Regions from separate parts of the Clostridium tanneri genome, predicted to be linked through region 2. Evidence: predicted binding sites of a transcription regulator. Region 2 holds the regulator's gene; the other holds the start of a gene.
What was found. Region 2 encodes HrcA, which represses chaperone genes, less so after heat shock. Its sites were predicted from a motif close to TGTTAGCACTCNNNNNNNNNGAGTGCTAACA; they were not measured.

Region 1: a site for HrcA is predicted at 13,701-13,731, ahead of groES (co-chaperone GroES). Genes of this name have one in related genera too.

The regions. Positions count from the first base shown of each region.
Region 1 is NZ_JARUJP010000027.1:2,276-19,016, reverse strand. Features, by position in the region: gene guaB (IMP dehydrogenase) at 1-946, opposite strand, end outside; purine riboswitch at 1,035-1,132, opposite strand; gene P8V03_RS16470 (prepilin peptidase) at 1,213-1,968, opposite strand; gene P8V03_RS16465 (hypothetical protein) at 2,094-3,089, opposite strand; gene P8V03_RS16460 (hypothetical protein) at 3,102-4,538, opposite strand; gene P8V03_RS16455 (type II secretion system F family protein) at 4,568-5,758, opposite strand; gene P8V03_RS16450 (GspE/PulE family protein) at 5,772-7,442, opposite strand; gene P8V03_RS16445 (prepilin-type N-terminal cleavage/methylation domain-containing protein) at 7,485-8,666, opposite strand; gene P8V03_RS16440 (hypothetical protein) at 8,663-9,118, opposite strand; gene P8V03_RS16435 (type IV pilus modification PilV family protein) at 9,148-9,591, opposite strand; gene P8V03_RS16430 (prepilin-type N-terminal cleavage/methylation domain-containing protein) at 9,682-10,290, opposite strand; gene P8V03_RS16425 (type II secretion system protein GspG) at 10,581-11,084, opposite strand; cyclic di-GMP riboswitch class II at 11,434-11,517, opposite strand; gene groL (chaperonin GroEL) at 11,662-13,290, opposite strand; gene groES (co-chaperone GroES) at 13,354-13,638, opposite strand; gene P8V03_RS16410 (TIGR01906 family membrane protein) at 13,999-14,640, shown strand; gene P8V03_RS16405 (TVP38/TMEM64 family protein) at 14,744-15,466, opposite strand; gene P8V03_RS16400 (4Fe-4S dicluster domain-containing protein) at 15,617-16,741, opposite strand, start outside.
Region 2 is NZ_JARUJP010000001.1:310,899-327,639, forward strand. Features, by position in the region: gene dnaK (molecular chaperone DnaK) at 4-1,857, opposite strand; gene grpE (nucleotide exchange factor GrpE) at 1,967-2,608, opposite strand; gene hrcA (heat-inducible transcriptional repressor HrcA) at 2,653-3,690, opposite strand; gene hemW (radical SAM family heme chaperone HemW) at 3,880-5,037, opposite strand; gene lepA (translation elongation factor 4) at 5,060-6,868, opposite strand; gene P8V03_RS01485 (hypothetical protein) at 7,041-7,385, opposite strand; gene P8V03_RS01490 (stage II sporulation protein P) at 7,449-8,528, opposite strand; gene gpr (GPR endopeptidase) at 8,648-9,619, opposite strand; gene rpsT (30S ribosomal protein S20) at 9,836-10,102, shown strand; gene holA (DNA polymerase III subunit delta) at 10,141-11,184, opposite strand; gene P8V03_RS01510 (ComEC/Rec2 family competence protein) at 11,226-13,001, opposite strand; gene P8V03_RS01515 (hypothetical protein) at 12,998-13,258, opposite strand; gene P8V03_RS01520 (cation-translocating P-type ATPase) at 13,304-15,898, opposite strand; gene P8V03_RS01525 (ABC transporter permease) at 16,221-16,741, shown strand, end outside.

The DNA.
Region 1 (16,741 bases), on a different contig from region 2:
GCTGTGGTACTCCAACTCCTGCTACAACTCTAGTTGTACAAATAGATCCTGGTCCTATACCTACTTTAATACAGTCTGCACCTGCAAGAATTAAATCTCTTGTTGCTTCGGCTGTAGCAACATTACCTGCAATAACTTGTATATCCGGATAATTTTCCTTAATAGTTCTAACTGCATCTATAACTCCTTTGGAATGTCCATGAGCTGTATCTACTGTTATTACATCTACACCGGCTTCAATAAGAGCAGCTACACGCTTTAACATATCAGCAGTAACTCCTACAGCTGCACCACATAAAAGTCTGCCTCTCTCGTCTTTTGCACTATTAGGGAATATTTTTACCTTTTCAATGTCTTTTATAGTTATAAGTCCTTTTAAATTAAAATCTTTATCTACTAAAGGGAGTTTTTCTATTTTATGAGTTTTAAGAATTTCTTTTGCTTCTTCTATAGTAGTATTTTCAGGAGCTGTAATTAGATTTTCGCTTGTCATAACCTCTGATACTTTTCTACCATAATTAGTTTCAAAAACAATATCTCTGTTAGTTATTATTCCAACTAACTTTCCATCAACAGTTATAGGAACCCCTGATATTCTATATCTGCTCATAACAGCTAGCGCATCTTCTATAGTGTGCTCTGGAGAAAGATAAAAAGGATCTGTTATTACTCCGTTTTCCTGTCTTTTAACTTTGTCCACTTCTGCTGCTTGTTGTTCTATAGTCATATTCTTGTGTATGATACCTATTCCGCCCTCTCTTGCAATAGCTATTGCCATCTTAGATTCCGTAACAGTATCCATACCAGCACTCATAAGAGGTATATTTAATTTTATCTTCTTAGTTAAGTTTGTAGCTAAGGTAACCTCTTTTGGTAAAATCTCTGACTTATTTGGAACTAGAAGAACATCATCAAAAGTATATGCTTGTTTTAAAATTCTTGCCATTAGAACACACTCCCTTAAATTATAATTTGAATAAACAAAAAAACCACACTAATTGCACTATTACGTGAAATTAGTGTGGTTTTAGCCGTACCACAATAACTTCACTCATAGTCAGGAATTTACGGCTCCCGGTAGATACTCCCTGCCATATTCAGGGTATATACGAGTAAATTTAAAATCATTCAATTTTTCTTTCTTTCAAATTCATTGTTTACATTATTTTATTCAATTTTTATGCTTTTGTCAATTAATTTATGACGAAATTTTTAGAATATGCCATACCAAAGGAGTATTTTGTCTCCGAAAATTACGGTAAAGACTGCTGCCAGGGCAATAAAAGGCCCAAAGGGAATATAGTCTTTTCTGTTTTTTTTCTTTAAAGCTATAAGTATTAAGCTAATCACTGAGCCGAAGATAAAAGAGAAAAACAACATAACTATGGTTAGTTTTAAGCCTAGGAATAATCCGCTATAAAGACATATCTCTGCATCTCCCCAGCCCATTCCTTTGGTAAGGACTATTATTAGGGCTATGACTCCCCCACCTAGTAACCCTCCGTATATATACTGTTTGAAATCGCTATATAAATATCCGCTGGCTGCTATAAATGATAGAGCAAGTACAACTCCTACAATGGTTGTACTAAAATACACATCTGTAGTATCTAAATCAATAATTCCAACTACAATGAGAATGGTTATGAAAGCTATATATTTTAATGTTGTTAAGGTTAGTTCATATTTTATATATATTACAAGATACAATACTCCTGTTATAAATTCAATTACTGGATACCTTATAGATATCTTTTCTCCACAATGCCTACACTTGCCTTTTAATAGTAATAAGTAACTAAATATAGGAACTAGATCGTACCATTTTATTTCACTATCACAGTTGGTACAGTGAGATGGTGGATATGCTATAGATTGTCCTTTTGGTATCCTGTAAATACAAACGTTGAGGAAGCTTCCTATTATGAAGCCGAATATTGTTATAAATATACTAATTAATATATCCATTTTTTCCTCCAAATTGTTTACTAGATTAATATCTTAAAAAAATTGCTACACTAATTTAAATTACGCAACACAAAGCGTAAAACAGAAGCTTATCTTGCCCCTGTTTTGTCTTTAGCTTATTGTATCTATTTTTTCTTAAACATATCTGCTATGCTTTCAAAACCTGTATTTTTATCATAGAAATCATAAGCTTTACTTACGTCAAAATCCTTTCCGTCTCCCTGTATATATTGATAAAATATAATCTCTGCTAATATTACATCACTATTTATTATACTAGTTGCATTTTCATTATCATCTATTAAATTAGTGTTAGTATTGTCATTACTAGTTGTACCTTCTTTTTTATCCGTTACAAAACTACCTTTTGGAGTATCATTTGTATATATACCATTGTCAACTATTCCATCTACAACTAGCTTTCCGTTTAAACTTACCTTTGAAAAAGCTCCATCAAATTTTTTAGTTAACTTAACTGGATTGGAACTTACTGTAGTTTTATTACTGTTATATGATGTTTTAGTTTTGTTAGAACTATTATTATCTATACCTTCTTGTTCCTTTGCATCCTTATCCTTAGCTTCACTAGTTAAAATCTTAATACTTTTTATATTTAACTGCCGTTTTGTAATCCCCTGCAAATTTCTTATATACTGTTCGATATCATTCCTATTTCCACTTACCTTCAAGTCAATAGTCAGTTTCTGAAAGTTATTCTGTTTATCTTCTCTTTTATCCCCTTGGTCTTTTTTATCTTCTGCTGTTTTTTCCTGATCATCTTTCTCCCCTAAATCAAAATCCAACTCTTGTCCTTTTATATTATATTGTGCACATGATGTGTAAAAATCGTAAACCAGTTGAGGAGTATCAATTTGCTTAGGGGCCATACTGTCCAGAGTTTCCGAATTGCTTTTCAACTTTTCATTATCAGAAATAAGCTTTTCTAATTTCTTCTCACTTTCTTCAATTTTATTTATTTTATCCAGCACCTGGAAATAGGTGCTTTTTTGCTGATTTACTTGGTTAATCTTATTAGAAAAATATAGGTTATACACCGCATAGTTCACTGATAAAAATATGATAATTATAAGAGCAAGAAGTAAATTCTTTTGTTTGTTCATAAATACACATCCTTACAACGGTTTTACAATCTTTAGCGTAAACTTAACTTCCTTCTCACTATCGTCTAGTTTTATAGAATCTATTTCAATATGTTCAAATATATTCATTTTGTTTATTGCAATAACTAATTTCGCCTTGTCCAACGGACTATTTATATTTAATGACAAATCTATTTTGTCCCTATCAAAAAAAACTTCATTTACTGACACATCATTAGGTAGTCCATTTTTTAATGCCTCCAAATAAGAAATATAGTTAAAATTATCCTCTTCAATAATATTAAAATACTTTTCTTTATCTTGATACTTTTTATTCTGATCGCTTACTACCTTTATGTTTTTTTCTAAATCTTCTACTTGCTTTATCTTTTCACTGAACTTTCTTGTATCATATCTCATCATAGAAAATTTAAAATAACCAAAAGCAATTATCCATAGAAGAATTGATAAACCGGTAAAAACAAGAAGGATATTTCCTAAACCCAGTTTTTCAGAGTCTTTCTTATTTTCTGAGATTGCCTTAGTAAAATTAATAGATTTCTTATAATCATTCTTTTCTTTAATACTGCACCCAACTATATCACAATACATATTTATATCAATATTATTCACCGTTCTAATCTTTAAGTCGTTATCAGAGATTCCACATACTATTTCAATATCAAACTGGGACTCTAAACTTTTGTAGAGTTCCTTTTCCTGCCACTTTTCACCTATAAGATATATCTGATTAACTCTATTACCAAAGTGTCGTGTAGAGTAGAAATTTAAAAAATACCCTATATTGTCAACTAACTGATTATATCTCTCCTCTATATCTCCATAACTATCGCTCTGAAGAGTGGAATACAGAAATATATTCCCATTATCTAATATAGTAATAATATTTTTATTCTCATTTAAGTCTAAAACAGCAACACTTTGCTCTTTCAAGTATTGAAACATACTAGCAATGCTATCGGGATAAATAGTTATTTTCTCACAATCTAAATCGCAGGATTCAACGAATGAATATATATCATTTAGCTTAGTCCTTGGAAAAGCACATAAAACTACATTTAACTTTTTGTTCTTCCTTCCCTTAGAACTTATAACCTTATAATCAAAATAATAATCATTTAGGTTAACAGTAAAATACTCAGATAAGTTATTACTTATAAATTTTTTTAAGTCCTTCTTTCCAATAAAGGGAGTTTCTATAAGTCTTGTAATTATACCTTCGAGAGAAATAACAGCCTTTGCTTTCTTACTTTTTACTTTTCTTGCACTCAAAAGTTTTTCAATTTGATTTATATTTTCTTCACTGTTATAAAGTAAATTACCACCTTCATAAACAGGTATAAATGTATCTACACTCTTTACGGTAATTTTTTTAAAGTTTTTTGATACCACTGCAACTTGAAAGTTATCCTCATTAAATCTAAAAATCAATTCCTCTGAAGTAAACAACTTTATTAACCTCCCAACAACACTAAAAACTATTTTATAGTGTTGGACATCTGAAGTATAGGAAGGGCCATCCCTATTACAACGAAACCTACGATAAGCCCTATAATTAAGGTAAAGGCTGGTTCTACTAGAGCCATCACTTTGCTAATTCCTTGCTCAACTCTTTTATCATAAATTAAAGTTAATCTGTTTAACATTTCTTCAAGCTTTCCTGTTTCTTCTCCTATTCTTAACATTTCAAGTGCCAGAGGATCTAACATTTTTTCTTTTTCCAGTGAATCAGCAATTCTAGCTCCAGTTACTATTTCACTTCTTGCAGCTGCTATTCTTTTCGCTATATTCATATTTCCAATAACTAATTCCATGCTTTCAAAGGCTGTTAAAATAGGAACTGCTGACCTTAAAAAGATAGCCATGCTTCTACTAAATCTATTAGTTATTATGTCACTATTTAATTTCCCAATCACTGGCAGCCTTAAAAGCATAGTATCTAATAAGTATTTTACTTTACCGACTTTCTTAATATATCTTGCTAATATTACTAATAACACTATTAATAATATTACCTGCGCAAAATTGTTATTTATAATATTCATAAACATCAATAATACTTTAGTTATAGCTGGAAGATTCTCATTGTCGGTGTATATGTCTCCAAGCTTTCCAAAGATGAAGTAATTAAAAAATAATAACATTGCAATTGAAACAAACAGCATAATAGACGGATATATTGATGCATTTTTCACTTTGCTTCTTAAATAAGCTTCTCTTTCATAATATTCTTCCATATTAAATAGCACTTCATCTACATTACCACTTAATTCTCCTGATTTAACCATGTCCGTCAAAAGCTTCGGAAAATAGCCAGTGGCTTCTATAGATGTTCCCAAGGTCTCTCCACTTCTTATATACTTAATGATGCTGTCTATTTCTTCTTTGAAGTTTTTATTTTGCATCTTAATTATTTCAAGACCGTTTATTATATTTAAACCTGCATTTATTATAGTTGCCATTTGACCACAAAACGCAGCGACTTCTTCATTCTTCATTTTTCTTTTGAAAACTCTTAAATTTTTAAGCTCAGTTTTTTTTCTTATGTCAATTATTGATAACCCTTTAACCTTGATTTTTTCCCTTGCAAGCTCTATTTCTTCTTCCTCAATTTCTCCTGTCACTATATTCAAGCTAGAATCATAGGCCTTATATATAAATTTCTGCATATCAATCTACCCTCTAATATCCATAAGTTACTCTAAGCATTTCTTCTGTAGTAGTTATTCCTCCAATAACCTTAGACACACATGCCTCTCTTAGAAGCCTTGTACCATTTTCCTTTAACTTACTCTCAATTATACTCTCTGGCTGCTTATTATCTATTAACAACCTTATCTCTCTATCGATTTCTACTATTTCAAAAATTCCTGTTCTTCCTTTATAACCAGTATTGTTACACAGACTACACCCTGTCCCTCTTTTTAGTAATATCTGATTACTTAGACCTAAAATTTTCATTTCTCTTTCATCACTGACGTATTCTTCTATACAATTAGGGCATATTTTTCTAATAAGTCTTTGTGCTACTATTCCAATTACTGTAGAAGACAACAAAAATGGTGCCATCCCCATATCCTCTAATCTAGTTATAGTACCTATTGCATTATTAGTATGAATAGTGGAAAGAACTAAGTGACCTGTAAGTGCTGCCCTTATAGATATTTCAGCAGTTTCCTCATCTCTTATCTCACCTACTAGAATTATATCCGGGTCTTGTCTTAGTATACTTCTTAATCCTGCTGCAAAATCAAAGCCTATTTTATTATTCACCTGCATTTGATTAATTCCCTTAAAATAATATTCTACAGGATCCTCTATTGTAATGATATTTTTGGAAACATCATTAAGAATACTTAGCATGGAATATAGACTTGTGGTTTTACCACTTCCTGTAGGTCCAGATACTAATATTATTCCATAGGGCTTAGACATAATCCTCTTTAATTTTAATAAATCTTCTTTTTCTATACCAGCTTTCTCTAAAGAAAGAGAAAAATTAGTTTTATCTAGAAGCCTCATAACTACTTTTTCGCCAAACATAGTTGGTGCAAGAGAAATTCTTAAATCAATATTCTTCTGCTTCGCTCTAAAATTAATTCTTCCATCCTGAGGTATTCTCTTTTCTGCAATATTTAGCCCTGCCATTATTTTAAGTCTACTGACTACAGGATCAAGCATACCTATATTAATCTTCATAATTTCCCTTAAAACGCCGTCAACCCTAAATCTTACTCTCATTTCAGTTTCATCTGGCTCTATATGAATATCTGAAGCATTATTAATGATTGCATTCTCCAATATAGTGTTTATAAATTTAATTATAGGCGCTGCTGCTTCATCCTCTACTTCTTCTTGGCTAACGGTATTCTTATATCCATAAACCTTTCCATAATCATTAGCTGCTTCCTGTGCCCTATTTTTCCCGTAATATCTTTCTATATTTTCAATTATACTCTTCCTTAAGGCTATAGCAACTCTTGTTACATATCCTGTAGCAACTCTTATATCTTCAATAGCAAAATAGTTTAGTGGGTCACTCATAACTACTAAAAGCTGTCCATTTATAATATCTACAGGAAGAATTTCATGCTTTCTTGCCATAGATTCTGGGATTATATCTATAATTTCTTGCTTTATTGTTATGTTATCTAGGTTTATTGATTGTATACTTAGCTGTCTTTTAACAGCTTCTACAATTTGTTCTTCTGTAACGAAGCCTTCATTAACTAGAAGTTCACCAAGTTTTTCTCCCTTTTGTTTTTGAATAATTAAGGCCTTGTTTAGCACATCCTCTGTTACCAGCCCTGAGTCTATTAGAATTTCTCCTAACCTTTTTCTAACCTTAGCCATAATATACTCCTTTCTTCTAGCATCTTAATTTGCTCCAATTTTCTACGGACTATTTTTATCTATAATATATGGTGAGCTGAAAGATGAACGGCTTACTTTTATGCCATTAATTATACCTTCATTTATCAGCCATGGATTTCCCGACAATTTAATTTCTCCTTTATTATTTTTACTGTTTCCACCACCACTCACATCAAAATTTGATTTACTACAATCTAACGCTCCACCTGCTGTAAAATCTATATTTCCCCCTCCACTTATAGATATATTAGCCTCTTTTATTGCCAAGGCTCCTTTTCCATCTATTGATATCTCGCCGCCACCATCAATTTGAATCTTGGATTGTTGAGCCGAAATCGATCCATTTGCCTTTAAAAAAATCCCTCCATTTCCATAACAATCTAAAGTAACTCCGTTACAATTAATCTCGCTCTTTGTCTGTAATAATATTGATTTATTAGTAGTCAGTGTAACTCCTTTTTTCACAAAAATTCCTCCTTCTACTATAAATCTTATATCCTTACCATAAGTTCTAGATAGATCCTTTCCAATTACAAGTTCCCAGGACGTATTTGTATACTTTTTATCCTCATTCGAATCATATGGTGAAGCCACCTTATAATCATCCCCATTAAATCTCCTATCACCATTTGTATCAATAAATATCTCGCTTTCTGTACCTTCACCCGGTATTTCCGGATCTGGTATTTCTGGCTTAGTAATAACTACATCTTTTATAGTGCTGACTATAAACTTATTTTTTTTATCAGTATTAAACTTATCTTTTAACGCTACTGTCACTTCATAAAATTTATTAGACTCGTTAAGATATATAATAAATCCTTCTTCTGATACATTTTCTATCAAAACCATTTTTCCATCTTTATTAGAATGACGCTCTATTCTATATAAGTTATCATCATTTATTTTTCCGGTGTTGATTTTATAATACTTTATATCGCCAATTTCATAAATAGGTGCTTTCCCCTTTTTAGCATCATCGCTGAGACTATTATCAATAAAACTACTTGAAGACTGAAGATCCCTACTTAACCATGTATTTACCACTCTAATATCTTCATTATTCTTGATATTGCTATTTTGTTTACTAAAGAATGTGTTAGATGAATTAATAACATCGTAGGTTATAGCAACAATCACTCCCAGTATGGCTACAGATATCATTAATTCCACTAAAGTAAACCCTTTTTTATACCTTCTCATTTATCCTCCTGCCAACTTTCAATTTTTCCTGTTTCTATATTAATAATAGCTTTTAATCCATATTGGGTTCCTTTTGTGGTAGTTCCTGTAGATTTGATAACTCCCCTTTTTTTCTGTGATGTATTGTCTAGCTGATAACTAAAACTATACTTTCCTATATCATTTATGCTTAACAAGTTACTGCTTACTTCTCTACTATCAAAATAACTTATTTCCTCGTATTTGTCTTCTTTGTTCATATCACTAATTTTTTTATTATATAAATATACAGCATGCTCTATTCCCGCTTCTGCAAGATACTTGGCAGATTGCCTTTCTTCTGATGCCCTTCTAGTTCTAATTTCATTATTCATTGAAGTCAATAGTATTCCACTTAGTGATATCAAAATTAGCCCTGCCAGCATTGCTATAAAAAGAGCACTTCCTTTTTTAATCTTATTTACGTTATACATAGGCATAATCCTCTATAACTATTAATTTTTTATTTTCCAAGGTATAAAGTTGTACCTAGTTTTAGTGAATTGTTATCTTGAGGCTTAACTTCAATCTTTATATCTATAAGGTCCTCTGCCTTTTCACTTAAAGTCAGCTTCAAATCATAATTTATTCCTTCTGAGACTTCTCCAGCATACTTTTCATCTATTTTCTTTAAGTTTTTATGGAATACTCCTGTTGAGTAAATATAATCTTCATCCTTGAGAAAGTCCTGTAAATCTGTTAAATCACTTAATGTATTTTTGTTTGCTTTGATTTTCTCTAATTCATTCTGTGCTATTATCAGGGAGTTCAGTTTTTGTTCACTGGTGTTAGATGATTTTATGCCCACATAGGATACATTGGAAAAGATAAGTACAGTGATGCTGATTAAGAGCATAGCTATTATGACTTCTATTAATGTAAATCCTTTTTTCCTGTTCTTAATCATATAACTATGCCCCCTTTTCTATAAAAGTAACTATATAATCATTTTAACGTAAATGACCACATAGTTACTTTATGATATAAGTAAATTGCATTAATCATGCCCTTCCGCCATATTTGAGCCAGCACCTGTACCCCTCTTAACATTTTCAGCATTCTCTACGATAGTCCAAGTAACCCAGCTAGTATTTGATCCCTGCCATTGGATTTTACCCTTTGATGCCCCATCAGTGTTGTCTATTGTTTTATCAAGCATGTCAGCTATTCCTTTAGAATTACTCACTCCATTTAATGATATTTCTAGCACTAAATTATTATTATTGCTACCTATTTTTCTATAATCCAACTGGTAATTAAATTCGCTTTCTTCTCCTCCTGAATTAAATGGGTTTTTAGGCCATCGCTCTAGATAAGGTCCATTCCAACCGTTAACTCCTGTTATACCACTTTCACTCGGTGCTTTTAAGTAAGTTTCCTTATTTGTTTGTCCAGTACCAATTATGCGCGGCCATTGTCCTGTATCTCCATAGTAGTGCAAGGTTGCTGCCTCTACTGCTTTACAGTCTCCAACTAATCTGCTAACTTTGCTCTTTTCAATTGCCTTAAAAGCATTTGGTGCTACAACTGCTGCTAGTATTGCTATTATTGCAATTACTACTAGTAACTCCACTAAGGTAAATCCTTTTTTATGTTTGAATCTCATTAACATAATTCCCTCCAATTTAAACTGTTCTTATTCTTATATTCAAAAATTAGTGCATTTAAATTAATGCACTAATTTTTAACAAATATATTGTTAAGTACTTTAATCCTAAAGCTTTTCCTGTATTTTCTGTTTGGTAACTACATTATTACACTTTAAGATTTAAAACCCGTAATCACTGCCCTTTATTAAAAGCAATAATGCCTCACCATTTTTCTTATACATTTTAATTTTCATAGTTCCTCTCTTAACTCTTGCACTTACTTGGAATCTAAAATTTATTCTTAATTTTATTGTTCAGAAATAACTAAATAAACCGTAGTTGATGATGATCTTACAATACCTGAATCAGCATCCGATGTTCCTCCATCTAGATCAGTTTCTAACTTTTCTATAGCTTTACTGTTTACATCTTCTAATTTTAGTGCTTTTGTGCTGGCAGTTAATCCAAATCCAGTTGCATCCACACCTTCAACGAATTCATAATCTCCGCCCCATGGATTTTTACTCTTCCACTTCTCCATATAAGGACCATTCCAACCTTCTTTGGAGTCATCTTTTACGAATCCATCTTCATCAGCCTCATCACCTGGCCACTTACCAGTATCTGAATAATAGCTCAATGCCGCTGTCTTAACCGCCTTAAAGTCTGACTCCGCTGCCGATACCTTACTCTTTTCAATTGCTTTAAAGGCATTTGGTGCTACCACTGCTGCTAGTATTGCTATTATTGCTATAACTACTAACAATTCTACTAATGTAAAACCTTTTTTTACAGCTTGTTTAATTTTCAATAAAACCCCTTCCTTTCAAAAAAACTATTTATGTAATAAAGATTTTACTACTAAAATCTCTATTTTCTAGTTAACCTCTTGGTAAAATAATTATGGTCAAATATCTTTTATCCATTAGTTATTACTCATTGAAAATTTTACACTATGTTGACATATACAAAATCATAGATGTTAGATATGAATCAAGTTCGCCTTGTTGTGAATTAGTATCAATTCTTAAAGGTAGATTATTACATGTATTGTATTATTATATTCGCAACAACTACTAAAGAAGGCATGTCTATAAAAATAATTACAAAAATCACTATATTTAGGTTAAAATAAACCCCTATATCCATAAACACATTTACGAATATAGGGGTGGTTGCATCACTAACTCCATACATCCAAGATGCCCAAATAAAGCATGTACTTCACAGTTTCCCTTAACTATTTATTTTATTGATTTAATTTTATCACCTCACCTAAATTTATTCAATATAAATTTACCAACATTGTAATATATATCCACAACCATCGCCCTAGTTACAATAAAAAAACGCCACATGCATAAGCACATGACGTTTTAATTATAATCTTAGTACATTCCGCCCATATCCATTCCTGGAGCACCTGGCATTGGTGCAGCATTCTTTTCTGGGATATCAACTACTGCAGCTTCAGTAGTTAAGAATGTTGCAGCTACTGATGCAGCATTTTGAAGTGCTGATCTTGTAACCTTAGTTGGGTCAACGATACCAACCTTTAACATGTTTACATACTTATCATGTAAAGCATCGTATCCCATTCCAACTTCGCTGTTTCTAACTTTATCAATTATTACTGAACCTTCAACACCAGCATTTGTAGCTATCTGTCTTACTGGTTCTTCTAGAGCTTTTCTGATTATGTCTATACCAACTTTGATATCTATAACATCAGAAGTTAACTCAGCAACCTGTGGGATTGCGTTAACGTAAGCTGTTCCACCACCTGCAACTATTCCTTCTTCAACAGCTGCTTTTGTAGCTGCTAGAGCATCTTCTATTCTTAACTTTCTTTCTTTTAATTCAGTTTCAGTTGCAGCACCAACTTTAATTACAGCTACTCCACCTGCTAATTTAGCAAGTCTTTCTTGTAATTTTTCTCTATCAAATTCTGAAGTAGTTTCTTCTATTTGTCTCTTTATTTGAGCTACTCTGTTATGGATTTCGTTCTTGTCGCCTCTTCCATTTACAATTACAGTATTCTCTTTTGAAACTTTAACAGATTCAGCTCTTCCAAGCATTTCTAGAGTAGTTTCTTTTAATTCTCTTCCTAATTCTTCTGAAATTACTTCTCCGCCAGTAAGTATAGCTATGTCTTGAAGCATATCTTTTCTTCTGTCACCGAAGCCTGGAGCTTTTACTGCTACACAAGTAAATGTTCCTCTTAATTTGTTAAGAACTAAAGTAGGTAATGCTTCTCCTTCTACATCTTCAGCAATTATTAATAACTTTCTTCCTTGTTGAACAATCTGCTCAAGTACTGGTAATATATCTTGGATATTTGATATCTTCTTGTCTGTAATTAAGATATACGCATCATCTAATACAGCTTCCATTTTTTCTGTATCAGTTACCATGTATGGACTTACATATCCTCTATCGAACTGCATACCTTCAACTACATCTAATTCAGTTCCCATAGACTTTGATTCTTCAACAGTGATAACACCTTCGTTACCTACCTTTTCCATAGCGTCTGCTATAAGTTTACCAATTTCCTCATCAGCAGCGGATATAGCAGCAACTCTTGCTATGTCTTCTTTTCCTTCAACAGGTCTTGAATTTTTCTTTATTTCTTCTACTGCTTTATCTACAGCCATTCTTATACCTTGTCTTATAAGCATTGGGTTAGTACCAGCTGTAACATTCTTTAAGCCTTCTCTTATAATTGCTTGAGCAAGTAATGTAGCTGTAGTTGTTCCATCTCCTGCTACATCATTTGTTTTAGTAGCAACTTCTTTAACTAATTGTGCTCCCATATTTTCATATGGATCTTCTAATTCTATTTCTCTTGCTATAGTAACACCATCATTTGTTATAAGTGGTGAACCAAATTTCTTATCTAATACAACATTTCTTCCCTTTGGTCCTAATGTAACTTTTACAGTATTAGCTAGTTTATCTACACCAGCTTGCATTGATCTTCTAGCTTCTTCGCTAAATAAAATACTTTTTGCCATAAAAGAGACCCTCCTCGCGATTATATAATCTATTCAATCCTTAAATTCTTAAATGTTTTAAAACTATTCAACTATTGCTAGTATATCATCTTGTCTTAAGATAGTGTATTCTTCACCATCCATCTTTACTTCTGTTCCAGCATACTTGGAGAATAATACTTTATCTCCAACCTTTACTTCCATTTTAATTTCTTTTCCGTCTACTACTCCTCCTGGTCCTACTGCCATAACCTCAGCCTCTTGTGGCTTTTCCTTTGCTGTTCCAGGTAACACTATTCCGCTTTTTGTTGTTTCCTCAGCTTCGATTCTTTTAATAACGACTCTGTCTCCAAGTGGTCTAATTCTCATAGTTAAACCCCTCCTTAAAATTACTTGATAATTTTATTTAAATTCATTTATTAACAATTAGTTGTTAGCACTCACTCCTATCGAGTGCTAATACAATTATTATAATAATGAATTGTATTTACATTTTCAAATGCTAATTTCATAGCTAATAATTTGTTTTAAGTGAATTAGGGCAATTTACCACACTTTAGATATTTTTTTCTCCTTATTTCTAAGAATTACATTAATATACTATTTATTTAGAATTTTTTTACACAAAATCATACTTTTATATTATTATCTAATAATATGAATATAATACAAGTACAGTAAAACTTTTTTAACTTAGGAATAATTTTTAAAAGGAAGAGATTAAAGGATATGAAAACTATTGCTAGATTATTACTAACATTTTCGCTATTATTATTTATTACCGCTTCTTCTGTAAAAATAGCTTTAAACTTCAAGGCTCTTTATTATTGGGATGTAGAGCATCTAAATATAAAAAGTTATACAACCTTAAGCAAAGAAGAAATAAAGTCTACATATGATTACCTTATAAACTTCATAAATACAGATAAAACTGATGAGTTTAGGATTCCTTTACTTCCATCCTCCAAAGAAGCAGCTATTCACTTTCAGGAGGTGAAAAGTTTATTTATAAAATTGAACTATATTTTATTTTCTTCTGCAATAGTATCTGCTGCAGGAATTTACTATATGAAAAAGTATAGAGACTTTTCACCTTTAAAATGGTGTTCAATTATGATTTGGTTAAGTTTTATTGTTTTATCTGGAACCTTCTATATAAACTTTGATAAGTCTTTTAACTTTTTTCACAAAGTGCTTTTTAATAACGACTACTGGCTTTTTAGTCCTAAAACTGACCCGGTTATCAATATTCTTCCTCAAGAGTTCTTCCTTCATTGTGCTATTTTAATTTTACTATTAATAGTCTTATGGAGTGCATTTTTACTAATAATATTTAGGAAATTAAATAAAGATAAAAGAGTATCGATATAAAAATAGTATATCGATATTCTCTTATCTGTAATTAGCTGTAGCATTAAATAAAACCTTTAAGCACTTACTAACATCGATTTTTAAAATGTTACTATTTGTATTTTTACTCTTCTCCCCTTGATTTTGTTCTAACCATTCCAGATATTATCTTTTCCCCTTTAAACAATCCTACAATAAATAGAACCACTGCCACAATGGCTATCACTATTAATACTACCTTATTTTCTGCACTAAACTTTGCACCAAAATATGCAGACATAAATATTCCCGGGACTCTTCCTAAAGTAGAGTAAATAATGAAATTTTTAAAAGTTATGTTGGATATTCCACACATATAAGCCAAAACGTCCTTAGGTATACCTGGGATTAGGTATAATAAAAATACTATATAATTTACACTCCCCATCCTTAGTGCCTTTTCAAAAAATTTAAAGTCCTTTGCAGATATGATTTTATTTATTAAAGGCTTTCCATAAAATCTAGAAATGCTGTATACAACCATACTTCCTGTAGTTATTCCTAAAAGTGACAGGATACTACCCCAAAGTGTCCCATATATATATCCTCCTGCAATTTGTACAACTTCTCCTGGTATAAAAAAAGCAATTACCTGAATAATTTGCAGAATATAAAAAGCCAATATACTATATTGTCCATAAGACGTAATTGTCTTTTTAATTCTATCGGGATTCTTAAGTATATAAAAATATCTGTGATAATATTCATAGGCTATAAAAAGCAAAATTGCAAATATAATACCAAGGACTATATGGGACTTGTATTCATGCAGCTTATCCTTAACCCTTTCCCAAAACTTTTTATCCATCTTTTCACCTTAATTCTCTGTTTACTCTATAATAGTATTTTTCAACAAAAATCTTACTTTTATAGTATCAACTAGATTATTTAAAGTAAACATATAAAATAAAAAATCAGTTTTGAGATTATAATTTAATCTCAAAACTGATTCTATTAATTATCTTTCTAAATTTACACCTTCAAATTTTTCCAAATTTTCATTTGAAAGTACAGATTTTTTAGGAGATTGTCCACTAAATTTGTTAAGCTGTGGTTTAGATTTCATTATAGAAACGATAGTAGCTGGTCCACCTATACATCCACCTTCACACATCATACCTTCTATAAAATTACCTTGAAGTCTTCCTGCCTTAGCCATTGTCATAGTTCTCTTTATTTCGTCCATTCCACTTACCTTAACAGGTTTAAACTCTACTTCAACATTCTTTTCTTTAACATAGTTCTCTATAGCTGCTGTAAGTCCTCCACCTTGAGCAAAACCTCTTCCAAATACAGAAGCATCATCAATAGCTATATCTTCACAAGCTTCAGGATCTATTTCGAAAGCTGCCATAATAGCTGCTATTTCTTCAAAAGTTAAAACATAATCTACTGCATCTTGTATTGTAGGTCTTAAAATTTCACTTTTCTTAGCTGTACATGGACCTACAAACACTACTAAGGCATCCTGATCATACTTTTTAATCATTCTTCCTGCTGCAATCATTGGAGATACTGTTCCTGAAATTCTTTCCGCTTGATCTGGGAATTTCTTCTCAATATAATTCATAAATCCAGGACAGCAAGAGTTAGCCATGTATTTGTCTCCCTCTTCTATTCTTTCAACAAATTCATTACTCTCATGAACTGTTACCGCATCAGCTCCACAAGCTGCCTCAACCATATCTTCAAAACCTAGTTTCTTAAAGGCATCTTTAACCTGTCCAACTGTTACCTTTGGTCCAAACTGTCCAGTTATTGCTGGTGCTACTACTGCATATATTTTCTTGCTATTTACTAGCTCTCTAGTAACTTCTGTAATATAACTTCTGTCAGATATTGCGCCAAACGGACATCCTGCCATACATGCTCCACAGTTTATACAATCCTCATTATTTATTACTGCTATCTTACTATCAGAGTTAATTTCTAGCGCGCCAGTAGGACAAGATCTCTTACAAGGTCTCATTACCTCTGCAATAGCATTATAAGGACATGCCTTTTTACACATTCCACACTCTTTACATAATTCTTGATTTATATAAGCTCTTCCTGCTACTCTAGCTACTGCCTGTGCTGGACA
Region 2 (16,741 bases):
GGGTTATTTATCATCTTCAACTTTGTAATCAGCATCAACTACATTGTCATCATTTTTTGTTCCAGCATTTGCTCCACCCATGTTGTTAGGGTCAAAGCCTGCTCCAGCTGCTCCTTCTGGGTTCGCTTCTTGATACATCTTTGATGAAACTGCATAGAATGCTTGAGTTAAATCTTCTGTAGCTTTCTTTATAGCTTCTAAATCCTCTCCGTCTTTAACAGCGTTAACAGCTTTTACTTTTTCATCTATAGTAGCCTTATCTTCAGCTGATACTTTGTCTCCAAGGTCTTTTAAGGTCTTTTCGCTTTGGTATACTATTTGATCAGCATTATTTTTAACTTCTATAGATTCTTTTCTCTTCTTATCTTCTTCAGCAAACTTTTCTGCTTCTTTAACAGCCTTATCTATTTCGTCATCACTTAAGTTAGTAGATGCTGTTATAGTGATATTAGCTTCTTTTCCAGTTCCCTTATCCTTAGCTGAAACGTTAACTATACCATTTGCATCTATATCAAAAGTAACTTCTATTTGAGGAATTCCTCTTGGAGCTGGTGCTATGCCTGAAAGAGTAAATCTTCCAAGAGTCTTGTTATCAGCAGCCATTTGTCTTTCACCTTGAACAACATGTATTTCAACAGATGTTTGACCGTCTGCTGCAGTTGAGAATACCTGACTCTTCTTTGTTGGTATTGTTGTATTTCTTTCAATCAATGGAGTAGCAACTCCCCCTAAAGTTTCTATACCAAGGCTTAATGGAGTAACATCTAGAAGTAATACATCTTTAACATCTCCTGTTAAAACTCCTGCTTGAATAGCTGCTCCTACAGCAACGCATTCATCTGGGTTAACTCCCTTTGAAGGTTCTTTTCCTGTAAATTCTTTAACAGCTTCTTGAACTGCTGGTATTCTTGTAGAACCACCAACAAGTATAATCTTATCTATTTCTTGAATTGAAAGTCCAGCATCCTTTAATGCTTTTCTCATTGGCTCTATTGTTCTCATAACTAAATCATGAGTTAACTCATTAAACTTAGCTCTAGTTAAATTCATGTCTATATGTTTTGGTCCTGTTGCATCAGCTGTTATAAATGGAAGATTTATATTTGTTTGAGTTGATGATGATAACTCAATTTTTGCTTTCTCTGCAGCTTCTTTTAATCTTTGTAGAGCCATCTTATCATTTCTTAAATCTATTCCATATTCAGCTTTGAAAGTATCTGCTATGTGGTTCATTACCTTTTCATCAAAGTCATCTCCACCTAGCTTTGTATCACCATTAGTAGCCTTTACTTCAAATACGCCATCACCTAACTCTAATATTGATACGTCAAAAGTACCACCACCAAGGTCATAAACAAATATTTTTTGGTTAGTATCCATCTTATCAAGTCCATAAGCAAGGGATGCTGCTGTTGGTTCATTTATTATTCTTAGAACTTCAAGTCCTGCAATCTTTCCTGCATCTTTTGTCGCCTGTCTTTGGCTGTCATTGAAGTATGCTGGAACTGTTATTACTGCTTGAGTAACTGTTTCTCCAAGATACGCTTCTGCATCTGCTTTGATTTTTTGAAGTACCATAGCTGATATTTCTTGTGGAGTATAATCTTTTCCATCTATATTTGTTTTATGGTTTGTTCCCATATGTCTTTTTATTGAGATTATTGTTTTATCTGGATTTGTAATCGCCTGTCTTTTAGCAACCTGACCTACTAATCTTTCACCATTTGCTTGGAAAGATACTACTGATGGAGTAGTTCTCGCTCCTTCTGCATTTGGAATTACTACTGGATCTCCACCTTCCATAACTGCTACACAAGAGTTCGTTGTTCCTAAGTCAATACCTATTACTTTTGCCATTATAATTACCTCCTATATTTAAATCACTATATATTTCACTTAAATTTATCTAAAATATAGTTATAAAATTTATCTAACTAAGCTATTCATGTTACTCAAGAATATTAATTTAGTTAGCTACTTTAACCACACTATATCTTAAAACTTTATCTCCTCTTTTATATCCCTTTTGGAATACTTCAACTACTTGATTTTTTCCGTATTGCTCGTCATCTATATGCATAACTGCGTTATGGACATGAGGATCAAACTCACCTTCAGTAGAAATTTCTTCTACGTTTAGGCCCTCTAAAGCATTGTTAAATTGCTTTATTGTCATCTCTATGCCCTTTTTTAAATCTTCAATACTTCCCTCTACAGAGATAGCTCTCTCAAGGTTATCAAGTACAGGAAGGATTCCCTTTAATACATCCTCGCAGGCATCAGTATAAATCCCTTCCTTTTCCTTAGCTGTTCTTTTTCTGAAGTTATCATATTCTGCCGTCATTCTTGATAGTCTATCCTTTAAAGCTTCAACTTCTCCTTTGATTTTAGTGTTTTCATCGGATAGTTTTTTATTTTCTTCTTTTAGCACTTCCAACGTATTTTCTGCTAAATTTTCGTCTTCAGTAACTTCTGCATTCTCTGTTTCTTCAATGATGTTTTCTTCTAAATTCTCTTCAGTGCTGTTTTCTTCAGTAATATTTTCTTCAGCTACCCCTTTCACAGTTTCCTTCTGATCTTCTACTTTTTTATCGCGGTTGTTAAACATTTAGACACTTCCTCCAATCTAGTATTTTCCATCTTAAACAAGACCTATCTATCATCAAAATAAATGTGAGTCAAAATATAATTTAGCTCTCTAACAACACTAGTTAGCAAGGATATAACTTTTGAATAAGGTATTCTTGTAGGGCCAATTACTCCAATCTCTCCAAGGGGCCTGTTATTTAAACTATACACAGCAGAAACAACACTGCAATCCTGCGCTCCCTGAACGTAATTCTCACTGCCAATTCTTATAGAAAAGTTATCACTATTGCTTAATAAATCCACTATTTTATCCTTATTGTCTAACAAAGATAAGAAGTCCCGTGCTTTATCAATATCCTTATATTCAGGATAGTTAAATATATTTGTTGTTCCCTCTGTATATATTTCATTACTATCACTTTTGCTTAAACTTTCATACAACACAGGAATTATCGCACTGAATATATCTTCATATCCCTCTAAATCCATTCTCAGGTTATTTATAACCTCAAGATTGATTTGCTCACAATTTAGGCTTCTCACTCTAGCGTTTAATATATTATTTAATTTTACTAGTGCATCTCCAGTTACATTTTTACCCACTCTAATAACATTATTCTTAATTATTCCGCTATCAGTTATTATTACTAATAGAATATTATTAGTATCTATATTTATAAGCTGTATATGTTTTATGCTGCTTTTACCAACAGAAGGAGTTTTAACAATACAAGTTAACTTTGTAAGTTCTGATAACAGTGATGTAGCTTGCTTTATCACCCTATCTACTTCATATAATGCTGTATCTAAAATTTGAGTTTTTATTCTATACTGTTCTTCTGGAGTAAGACTAGGTATTTGCATCAACTTATCAACATACAATCTATAGCCCTTATTTGAAGGTTTTCTTCCTGAAGAACTGTGAAGTTGCTCTAAATACCCCATTTCCTCAAGATCAGCCATTTCATTTCTTATGGTCGCAGAACTTATTCCTAGTTCATATTTTTTAGCTATGGTTCTGGATCCTACAGGCTCAGCTGTATTTATATAATCATTTATTATAGCCTGAAGTATTTTTATTTTTCTTTCATCCATTTCCATAATATCACCTCTTTATTAGCACTCACCAACGTCGAGTGCTAATTACTATGATTAAAAAATATCACTCATGATTTTATTTGTCAATATGCTCTAGATAACCATATTTGTCTATTAAAAATAATTTTACGAATTTAAAGTGGCTAATGTTGCTTTTTCTCTAATTTCCTCTAGATATCTATAACTATTAATTTATTCACTTAGGATGAAGTCGCACATTATACTGTTAGATACTTCTATTGCCCTATTACTCAAAAATAATCTTTCTCCAGATTTAATTAACATTCCTTCCGATAAATATTTTTCAATAATGTCTCCATATACTAAATATATATCTTTCTTAAATCTAATGTTAAACTTATCCACAGAAATACCATCTATTTTTCTAAGTCCCATGAACATAAATTCTTCCATATCATCCTTTAGAGAATTTTCATGAATATCCAGCCTTAAATCATTTCCTAAGGTCATTTCTTCAATATATTCTTCTATATTTTCTGTTTTTCTATACCTTATACCGTCTACATAGGAATGAGAGCCTACTCCACAGCCTACATACTCGTCTAAATCCCAATAAACTAAGTTATGTTTACACTCCTTACCAGTCTTTGAAAAGTTAGATATCTCATATCTTTCATAACCTTCCTTTTTAAGTATCTCTACTGCCAAATTATACATTTTTCTTTCTATTTCTTCCTCAGGAAGCTGTAACTTTTCATCCTCGTACATTTTGTAGAAAGGTGTATTTTCCTCTACTATTAGGCTGTAGCAGGAAATGTGCTCTGGATTTAATTTAGTAATATTTATTAGGGTTTCTTCCCAATCCTTTAAACTTTGGTTTGGTAATCCAAACATTAAATCTGCATTTATATTGTTAAAGCCAACTTTTCTCGCTAAATGGTAACTTTCTATAAATTCGCCTACTGAATGAATCCTGCCCAGTTTGTTAAGTATAGAATCCTGCCAAGCCTGGAGACCTATACTCAATCTGTTAACTCCCATCCTTTTTAAAAACAGTAATTTTTCTTCTGTAAAAGTACCTGGATTTCCTTCTACTGTAAACTCTAAATCCTCTCTTTTATTCAACTTATCAATTGCACTTTTTATAATATTCCATCCTTCTAAAGATAAATAGGTGGGAGTTCCCCCACCTATAAATATAGTCTTTATTTTTCTATTACCAATACCTTCTATATCTTTAGCCAACGCTCTAGAGTACTCTAACATATGGCCTTCTTTTCCACAGAAGGATGGAAAATCACAATATAAGCACTTTTGTTTACAGAAAGGAATGTGAATGTATAATGCAACTTCATTAGAGATGGTGTTACTTTCATTGTTAGAGTTCATAAATACACACTCCTTATTAAATTTATTCCTCTGTTTTTAATACTGCCATAAATGCTTCTTGTGGAACTTCTACACTTCCAACCTGTCTCATTCTCTTCTTTCCTTCTTTTTGTTTTTCAAGAAGCTTTCTCTTTCTTGATATATCTCCACCATAACACTTTGCTAATACATCTTTTCTCATAGCTTTAACCGTTTCTCTAGCTATAACTTTTGCACCAACTGCTGCCTGAATAGGTATTTCAAACATTTGTCTTGGAATAATTTCCTTTAACTTTTCTGCTATACCTCTTCCTTTAGCGTAGGCTCTTTCCTGTGGAACTATCATTGATAAAGCATCTACTACATCACCATTTAGCATTATATCTAATTTAACTAGCTGTGCTTCTCTATATCCTGATAGCTCATAATCTAAAGATGCATATCCTTTAGATCTAGACTTTAATACATCAAAAAAGTCATAGATTATTTCATTTAATGGAATTTCATAGTTTAAAGTTACTCTTGTTGTATCTATATACTGCATATCCTTAAAGGTTCCACGTCTATTTTGTGCCAAATCCATAACTGGTCCAACATAGTCAGATGGAGTGATTATAGATGCTTTTACTATAGGTTCCTCCATATATTTTATTTCCGTAGTTTCTGGAAGATTAGTTGGATTAGTAAGTTCTATAACTGTACCATCAGTTTTTCCTATCTTGTATATAACAGAAGGCGCTGTAGTTATAATATCTAAATTAAATTCTCTTTCTATTCTCTCCTGAATTACATCCATATGTAAGAGACCTAAAAATCCACATCTAAATCCAAATCCTAATGCTATGGAAGTTTCTGGTTCAAAGGATAATGCAGCATCATTTATCTGAAGTTTTTCCAAAGCATCCTTCAGTTCTCCATATTTTGCTCCATCTACTGGATAAATACCACTGTATACCATAGGAACTGCAGGTCTATATCCTAGCAGTGCCTCTTCTGCTGGTCTTTTCGCTTCTGTTACTGTATCGCCGACACGGGCATCTCTAACATTCTTTATGGAAGCTGTAAAATATCCAACATCTCCTGCTTTTAATTCTGTTACTGGGAGATATGTTGGTACAAATATCCCTGTTTCTGTGACTTCATAAACTTTACCTGTAACCATTAATCTTATTTCAGTTCCTGGTTTTATAGTACCTTCTTTAACTCTAATATGAGATACTACACCTTTATAGTTATCATAATAGGAATCAAAAATAAGTGCTTTTAAAGGAGCTTCTTCATCGCCAGTTGGCCCAGGAACCTTTTCTACTATAGCCTCTAATACATCTTCTATATTAATCCCTGTTTTTGCTGAAACTAACGGTGCATCATGAGCTTCAATACCTATTATATCCTCTATTTCCTGCTTTACTTCCTCTGGTCTTGCACTTGGCAAATCAATTTTATTTATTACAGGAACTACTTCCAGATCATGGTCTAATGCTAAATAACAATTAGCTAGAGTCTGCGCCTGTATTCCTTGTGTTGCGTCTACTACTAGAATAGCTCCTTCACAAGCAGCTAAGCTTCTAGAAACTTCATAGTTAAAATCTACGTGACCTGGAGTATCTATAAGATTTAAAATATACTCCTCTCCATTAGGTCTCTTATAAACAAGTCTTACCGCCTGAGACTTAATGGTTATTCCTCTTTCTTTTTCAAGCTCCATGTTGTCAAGTACCTGTTCATTCATTTCTCTTTCAGTAAGGGTACCTGTTTTCTGAATTAATCTATCTGCAAGTGTTGATTTGCCGTGATCTATGTGAGCAACTATAGAAAAATTTCTTATGTACTTTTGTCTTTCGCTCTGCATACTATCTTACCCTCCATTTACTAGTTAACAATTTAAAAGATTTGCAGAAACTTGCAAATCTTTCCTTTATCCTTAAGATTATAAATAGTCATAGTAAATTATAACACAACAAAACTATAGTGAAAAGTAGATTATGTTTACACTATTGCTATAACTTGTTTGCTATAAAACCTTACTTACCTCTATTTTGAATAACCTCAGTTATTTTATCTTCAGCATTTTTAAATACTGTTGAGGTTTTATCTACAAAGTTAGAAACATTTTGATTCATGCTTTTTTCAATATTATTAAGCAGCTTTGCAGAGCTGTTTTTTATATTTAAACCTACTTTTTTATTTATGTATAAAGAATAATCTCCCATCTCAACTCTAAAGTCAAAGGGAAGAAAGTTATAGTTTATTTTAAATGAGGATCTGTCCTTTATAAATTTAGGCATACCTGCATTTACTACAATGAAACCATATACTACTATTACAAGGCTTATTACCATAACTATTATCATATTCTTTTTCTTCATAAGAAAAACACCCCCAAATGTAATTGGAAATTGAGAATACTATTAAGTATTCCCAATTACTAACTACTTATTCAGGGCTTCTGCAATTAACCTAGCCAAATATTTAGCTGATGCCTTGGATTCGTCAATAGTATTTATATCTGCTCCTACTTCAACTAAGATGGCATTATTACTTTTATTCTGGTTAAAATATCTGGTGCCATAATTATAGTATATAACACCTCTGCAAAATCCCGGAAATAACTTATTGGAGGTATCTATAATTTTATTTGCAAGGGCCATATTTTTACTGAAATGAGGGTTCTTCTTTGCCATTACTAAAGAGATTTTAGCTACGTTTTCACCATTCATCTTCGTTGTAATAGCTTTTTTATCTTCTACAGAATCTCTATGCAAATCTATTATAAGCTTAAAGTCTCCATACTTCTTTAAGTTTTTATCAACAGTAACAGCAGATCTAGCGTAACTCTGGGTATAGGCCTCCGCATCATGTACTGTTTTATCATCTACAGCTGAAATACCATAGTTTGTTTGAAGTTCTTTTACCAATTCATCGCCTACCGCAACTACATTTTGTGTATTATCAGTACTTATTGGTTTACCTGGTTTATAACCTTCAGTGGTATGTGTGTGATATATTAGAACCTCTGGCTTGTTAGTATTCAAGGTCTTTTTGAGACTGGAGTCATATACAGTAACCTCTTTATTTGGCAGGTTAACATTTTCGCTGCTATCGGCAACTGTTTTGTCTGTATCCTTTGAAACTTGTTTATCGTCAAGCTTAAAATGATTAAAGTCTACATTTGCAGTTTCCTCAGCATTAACACTCTCTAGTCCTATAAATGCCATCTCCTTGCCTAAAACTGATTTCGGATTATTTAAATCCAAGCCAATGGCAGCTAGTGCAGTCTGACTAATAGAAAATCTGTTTTCTGCCATATCATCCTCATTAAAAGAAGTAGCCTTTACCGCTGGCATAGCATAGTTAAGTACCTGAACATAAAACATATTCCTTTTAACATTGCTGCTATAGTTATTAGCTCTTACCACACAGGGCAAAATAATTATTAAAAGCATACTTACCATTAAGACGAATATTCTTACCTTAACATCATTTTTTGAATTTATCCTTTTGTAATTCAATTAAAACACCGCTATGAAAAAATTCAAAGCAGTTCCCCCCCTTCTTCAAAATGTTATTATTAACATATCCCACTGATATATTAATTTATATGAAGGGGGGAAGTAATATATTACCAGTACTATCCTAAAAATCTATTAATATCTTCTAAATCTAAAGCTGGCTGCAATGCTATATTTATTCCATTAGCTATTACTTTTGATACGGATTCAACAACAACGTCCACTTCCTTAGGAGTTACCATAAGATTTCCTACATAAGGTTCTAGGAGGCTTTGGATCATTCTTTGCTTTTCATTCTTATCTATTGACTTTAGCATATCGTAAAATTCTGACCCTTTTGTAGATTGGGCTACCATTTCATCTAATACCATATCTATAGTATCATTAGCCATAGTTGCAGCATCAACTACTGTTGGCACTCCTATAGCTATAACCGGTATGCCTAAGGTCTTTTCACTTATTTCCATTCTTTTGTTTCTAACTCCTGACCCTGGGGAAATACCTGTGTCGCCTATTTGAATAGTAGTATTTACCCTCTCCATTTTTCTAGAAGCTAAAGCATCTATGCATACTATTAAATTAGGCTTTATTTTATCCACTATACCTCTTATAATCTCACCAGTTTCCATACCTGTAAGGCCTAAAACCCCTGGAGCTATAGCACAAACTGGCCTTATACCTTCATCTATTTGATCAGGTATTAACTGCTTTAAATGTCTTGTTACCATTAATTTCGAAACAACTTTAGGCCCTAATGCATCTGGAGTTATGTTCCAGTTTCCTAATCCTACTACAAGAGCTGTCATACTATCATCTAAATTTATCATTTCAGATAAAGTTTTTCCAAGAACAGTACTTACTTCATCCATGGTATCCCCATCATAATGAGTAAACTTTGGCATATCTATAGTTACATATGTACCTTCTGGTTTTCCCATAGCTCTAGCGCCAACATCATTTAAAATCTTCACTATAGTTACCTTTACATCTCCTTCTTCCTTCTCTTCAGATTCAACTCCCGGTATATTACTGTTTTGTCTTTGATATATTTCCTTAGCCTCAACAGCTAAATCTGTTCTTATACTAAACATAGTTATATTCCCTCCATTTTATAATGATTTTTCAACATAATTTTTAATATTAGGTTTTCCTACTTTACAGTTCATATTCTGACTTTTTAACGCAAAAAAAACACTTGAAGATTATAACCTTTAGTGTTATAATATCATTTGTTGAATAAACGAGACTCACTAGCAAAAATTCCCCAAAGCTGATGAGACCCTATAAAACTATAAGGGGGTGAAACTATGGCAAATATAAAATCAGCACAAAAGAGAATAAAAGTTACTGAAACTAAAACTCTTAGAAACAGAATGATTAAATCAGCATTAAAAACTACTGTAAAGAAGTTTTTAGCTGCTGTTCAAGCTGGTAATGCTGAAGAAGCTAAAACTACTTTTGTAGCTGCTGTTAAGGCATTAGACATGGCTGCATCAAAAGGAGTACTACATAAAAATAAGGCAGCAAGAAACAAGTCAAGATTAGCTGCAAAGTTAAACAGCTTAACTGCTTAATAAATAAACCGGTTTGTATAAACCGGTTATTTATTTTGCTATCCAGCAATAGTATTTATTATTAATAGTTCCATTTCAGTTTTCTCATCTACAGAAGAACTTTTCATCTTTCTCTCTGCAATTAAACAAAGTTCTATAGCACGCTTAAGCTGCTTTAATGTAAACTTCTTGCTCTGACCCATAAGCATATCACAGGCATATTCTGATTTAATATTTAAAGCTTTCATTATTTCCTGCTTACTTTTCTTATTCTCAATATTTAGTTTTACTTTAAATAATAAATTAAACTGCCTTTCAATCATATTCAAAATATAAGGTATTTTTTCTCCCTTATAAATAAGTTCATTTAGAACCTCTAGGGCATCCTTTACTCTCTTTTGAGATATTGGATTTACTAAGTCAAATATATCATCATCATTAGCTTTTAAAAATAGAGTTTTAATATCATCCTTAGTTATCTCTCTATCCTCAACATAACAGCAAAGTTTCTCAACTTCATTTTCTATTATGCTTAGGTTGTTATCCTCCATTAAACTAGAAAAGGCTCTTAACTCCACCTTTCCAATTTTTTTATTTCTTACTTCAAAAAAGCCTTTTATTTTTCCTTCTAATTGCTGTCCCCTTATTTTATCAGCTTTAACTACAGTAGCCTTCTTATCTAACTTATACAGCCTTTTGCCCGGCTTATCCCTTTTACCTTTAAAAACATCGTATAGAATAAGTATACAATGTGCTGGAACATTATCTACATATTCTAATACAGCATTAAAAGCCTTATCCCCTGAAAATTTATTACTTTCTCCTCCATCATCTTCTATAAAAGAAGCTCTATACACTAAAACTACCTTTTTATCGCTCATAAAAGGCACCGTTTCACAGGCATTTACTACAGCATCAAAGCTTTCAAGAGAGTTTCCATCAAATTTTAAGTAGTTTAGTTCTAAGAAAGACTTATCTATAGCCTTATTTATTATAGATTCAATGCCCTCCTTTATAAGTTGCTCATCATTTCCACAGAAGACATAACAGTTTGATATTTTATTTTTCTTAATATTTTCATTAAAAGTACCTATATCTAACATCTATGCACACCTCAAAATTATCTAAATTACCTGACCCTTTCTCAATAAAGTTTAACTACTCTATTAAACATTATAACATATAGGTGGCAGTTTTCCTTATAATCATCATATCCATTTCTTAGAGAATTACTTAATCTGCTGCCTTGTGAAAAATTTACTGTGTCATAAGAATTAAATACCGCCAAATCTTTCCCATTTGTACTATTGTTTATAAACATAAATCTTTCTTTGCCGCTATAAATACAAAGGTTTATTTTTTCATGGTAAGGAATCACCTTTAAATACAAATCATTATTTAACTTTATATTGACCTTTTCTTTTGGGTTAGAAATAACCTTGCTTATATTCATATACTCCTTTAAATTTATGACTTCCTTGGCACTTGCCTGATCATAATTGCATATTAATATTTTATCCGCCTTATAATTTATAACAACAGCTTCTCCCTTAAAGAAATCCATGTGATAAACCTTCGGAATAAAGCTATAATTTCCACAAAACATAATAAGCAGTACAAAAATCGGTAGATATTTATATTGTTTATACCCTCTTTCATATAGCAAATATGATATATAAATTATAATTAAAGCTATTCCCTCCATATATCCTAAATAACTTACAGGAGGACATAGCCTTAAAATCAAATAGTTTGCACCTTCAATTGCAGTAAACATTAAATTTAGTATTGCACTAAAAAAACTAAATATAGGCTTTATAGAACCTACTAGTAAAGCTAAATTACCTACAATAACTATCACCGAATACATAGGAAGCAGAAATAAGTTTCCTAGTATAAAACCTCCACTAAAATTTTGAATAGTAAAAGCAGTATACGGTACTGAAAATATTTGAGAGCTTAAGGTTACACTTAAACTTTTATTTATCATTTCAGGCATTCTGTGCATCATCCTTAAGAATTTTTTATAATATATTAATATTCCTAATGTAGCTAAAACTGATAAAGTAAAACCTATATCTAGTATGTAGTATGGTTTAATAAAGAGGATAAGTAATGCTGCAAAACTTAAGGAAGATACACCATCATAGTTTTTACATACTGTTTTTGACAGCTTAAATATCAGTATCATTATAAAAGCCCTTACAGTTGATGCCTGAAGGCCAGTAAAAAGTATATAAATAAAAGAAACTACAATTGAGCATCTTAATCCTATTACACTTTCTAATACCTTATAAATAATGGCCATGTGAAACCCAGAAACACTGACAGCATGAAATACTCCCATCTCCTGGAAATCACTTTTTTGACTTTTTGTTAGATACTCGGTATCACCGTAGCAAAGAGACATTACCAAGGCTGCTTTTTCTTCACCAATACTCTCCTTATAACTATAGTATATATTTTTCTTTATATCATATAGGGTATGTATAAAGTCCTTTTTATAGGGAGTATATTTTTCAATCTTATATGTTCCAATTATTCCTCTTGAATAATTGATTTCTTTTTTAAACTTACCACTGATTAATAGTTTTTGCCCCTCTTTTAGCTTTGTTATCTTTCCATTTAATATTAATTTTCTTCCCTTATAATTTGCTATATAGTAATACCCTTTGTTCTCTATAACTCTCACCTCTACAGAGTTTGGAACCTTTAAATCAAAGTACATCGTATAACTTAATGCTCCTAGTAAAAAGAAGAGAATATTTATAATAAAAAATTTCTTATCTAAGGTAAAAAAGAATATAGCAAAAAGAGATGCAGTAATAACTGCACCTGCTATAACACTCTGAGAAAGCATTAAGGTGGAAATACAGCCTATAAACAGAGAAATAGCGTAATATACGATAGGTCTCTTCATTGTACAATACCTTCCTTAGATAACATAGTATTATCCAATTCCAGCATTAAATTAATATTATGAGTCTGCGAATCTATTTCCATTTCTCTTAAACGAAGAATTTCTTCTTTACCTCTCATTGTAAAATACCTCTGTACTATATCTTCCGCAAACTCCTTAGTTAGACTGTCATACATTGAAAAATAATCAACTTCAGGGATGTTTAAGAATACTATATTGCTTCCCTTTATTGCAGTATAAAACACATTTTGGAGCATTTCATTTCCCACCTCCTATTGATATTCTATCCAACAATAGAAGGCTTAGTCATAATACTCATCTTTATTAAACTTATGAAATAGTGATATTAGCAACCAGACAACTGTTGCTATTCCTATGTTTATCCAATAATCTCCACTTAGAAAGATTTTCATATCTGCAGCAAATATCAAAATAGAAAATTGAATAATTAAATTACATAATATAAGTACATTAGACAATCTGCTTTTAAAAAATAACTTTTTAGAAAAACTATAAGTAAAAATTACTGCATTTAAATTCAAAACAGTAAAGGCCGCGGTTTTGGAAAATTCCACTCCTTGAGAATAGGTAGATACAACAACTGCAAAAGCAGTGGCTCCCATTAGTAATCCATTAGATATAATAAAAGTCATCTTTTCTTTTATTATGTTTTTATCTATAACCTGGTTTACACAAGGCACTTCATGCTTGTACTCCCATAACAGTACTATAGAGGATATAAATACTATTATGTTATTGAACCAAAAGACTTCCTGCATAACAAAAGGTATTTCATATTTCCATAGAGAAGATAGCATTATAAAAGCTAACATAGAGACACTACAGGTAAGAACATAGACTATCACTTTCCTAACCATAATCATTACTTTTCTAGCATCCTCTAGAAGATCAAGAAGTTTCATAAAATCTGTATCTACTAGAAATATACCTGTCAATTTTTTAAGTATATTACTGTTAGAAGTTGTTATGCCTACATCCGCGCTTCTTAGAGCAGGTAAGTCTATCAACTTAGCTCCAATCATAGCTGTAGTATATCCATAGCTGTTCAATGTTTTTATTATTTTTACCTTATGCTTAGAATTTATTTTTGAAAAAACGCTTATTTTTTCCCCAATACGGCCAAATTCTTCTTCTGCCATATTGTCAATCTCTATACCAGATAAAATTTCACGGAGCTTTGATATTAGTCCCATTTTTCTTCCCACTGCAAGAGCTGTAATTTTATTATCCTCAGTTATTATCACAGGTTTTACAGACAAGATCTTACTCTTTTTAACGGAATTTTCAGCTTCTTCTTTTAACAAGTTTTCAAATCCCATTAGTCCAACAAATACTAGATTACTTTCAATATTTTCCTTAAGACTTGGCTCATAATTAAAATTTCTATAAGCAAAGCCTATAACAGATAAACATTCGCCTGACATAACTATATCTGCCTTTTTTATAGCATTTATATCATCTTCTGTTATTTCTATCTCTATACCATTCTTCATTATATGAGTGCACCTAGCTAACAAGGAGTCTACAGCACCTTTGACATTTGCTCTAAAATTTTCATCTAATGCATTTATTGTAGTCACTATTCTTCTTTCACTATCAAAAGGTATGTGAAGAACTCTTCTATGCTCTCTATCCAACTTCCTTTTGTCCAGACCACTTTGCATCCCAAACTTGACAAGAGCCACTTCCATTAGATCATTTCTTGGGTTTGACAATTTTCCTACGTTAGTTTTTGTATCATTGCATAATAAGCCTATACTAGCTATTCTATACAGGTTTTGATTTTTCTCTTCATCTATATTTTCAAATACATTTTCCTCATTCGCATCAACAATTACCCCACTTGTGTATATCTTTACAGCCCTTACCTTATCCTTTGAGAAGGAGCCTACTTTATCTGTACAAATGGCAGATACAGATGAAAATTTTTCTAAGGTAGATAGGTCTTTAAAAATCACAGAACTTTTCTCCATTTGCTTAAATAGAATAGTAGAAATAACAGTTATTATTAAGACTATACCTTGCGGAATTCCCCCTAACAAAAATATAGCAGAGGTTTTTACTATAGTTTCTACTGTAGCTCCTGAATAGACAAGAACTCCATTGATACAAAATAAGCACATGAATATAAGTAAGGTAAAATGATTTATTAATTTGTGTAATCTGTAATTAAAAGATGGCATCTCTGCTTTTTTATCAAAAAGTAATTTAACTACACTAGCTATCTGAGTACTCATTCCAACGGCTATAACAATTCCTGTTCCACTTCCATTTACAACTACGGAAGACTTAAAAAGAATATTTTTCATATCAGATAAGGTTAACTCTTTATCCTCTACTTTCGTCTCATATTTTTCTGCTATAAAATTCTCTCCTGTAATAGAAGTTTCATTTACCCTTAGTTCATCCCCTTCTATCACCCTTAAGTCTGCAGGAACACTTTCACCTCTTCCTACAATTACAATGTCACCTACTACTAACTCTACAGCAGGTATTTTTAAGGTTCTTCCTTCCCTAACTACTCTAGCATATCCACTATTAAGCCTTTCAAGTTCCTTTATTCGTTTTTCTTCGTTATATTCACCAATAACTATACATGAAATATTTATTATCAATATGGTTAGTGCTGCTGCTGCTAATAAAAAATTTTCCATGTATAGAATTAAAAGAATAGAAACAATTGTTAATAAGATCCACAGTTCTTTTATTTGTTTTAAAGTAAGCTTATATATGCTTTTTGTTTTTGGTATAACTATTTTATTTTCACCATACTGAGCTCTATGGGTATTTATCTGTTCTTCGTCAAGTCCTGAATAGATGTTGCTTTGTAACTTTTTAACAACCTCACTCCATGGATTACCGTACCATTCAATCATAAACTTCACCTTTCCGTATTTTAAATGGATAAACATTTGAATATTGGATTTATATCCCTTTTAATATTCGTGATTATACACCAAGACTTTAGTAAACTTCAAAGCCGCTAAGACCATTAATATTATTATAATATATGCTGCTCTAAAGTATCCAGTGTGCACATTGACATAGATATCATTATATGTTAATATCATTAAAAATATCTAAAATATTCCATGTCAGTATTTTTAAAAAAATGCATTTCTATAAAGTTTAAAAATCATTTCTTTAGCATAAGATATATAAATTTAATTATAAAAATTCTTGAAAGTGGGGGTAAAAATGTTTAAGTATATTCTAAAGAGATTGTTTTCCAGCGTCATAACCATATGGGTTGTAATTACTTTGACCTTCTTTTTGATGCACAAAATACCCGGCGGACCATTTGATTCAGAAAAAAAATTGCCGGATCAGATTAAAGCAAATTTAGAGCTTAAATTCGGACTTAACAAACCTCTTGGCGAGCAATATACAACTTATTTAAAAAATGTTGTCTTTCACGGAGATTTAGGCCCTTCAATGAGGTATGAAGGTAAATCTGTAAATGACGTAATTACTTACTCCTTTCCAGCTTCAGCAAAGCTTGGTTTATGTGCTATAGGATTTGCACTTATAGTAGGTACCTATATGGGAACAACAGCAGCTCTTCATCAAGGAAAATGGCAGGACAACCTTTGTATGATTATCGCCACCCTTGGGGTAACAGTACCTAGCTTCGTTATGGCCACCTTCTTCATCTACTTTTTTGCCGTTAAACTTGGTTGGTTTCCAGCGGTAGGCTTTGATGAGCCTAAAAATTTAGT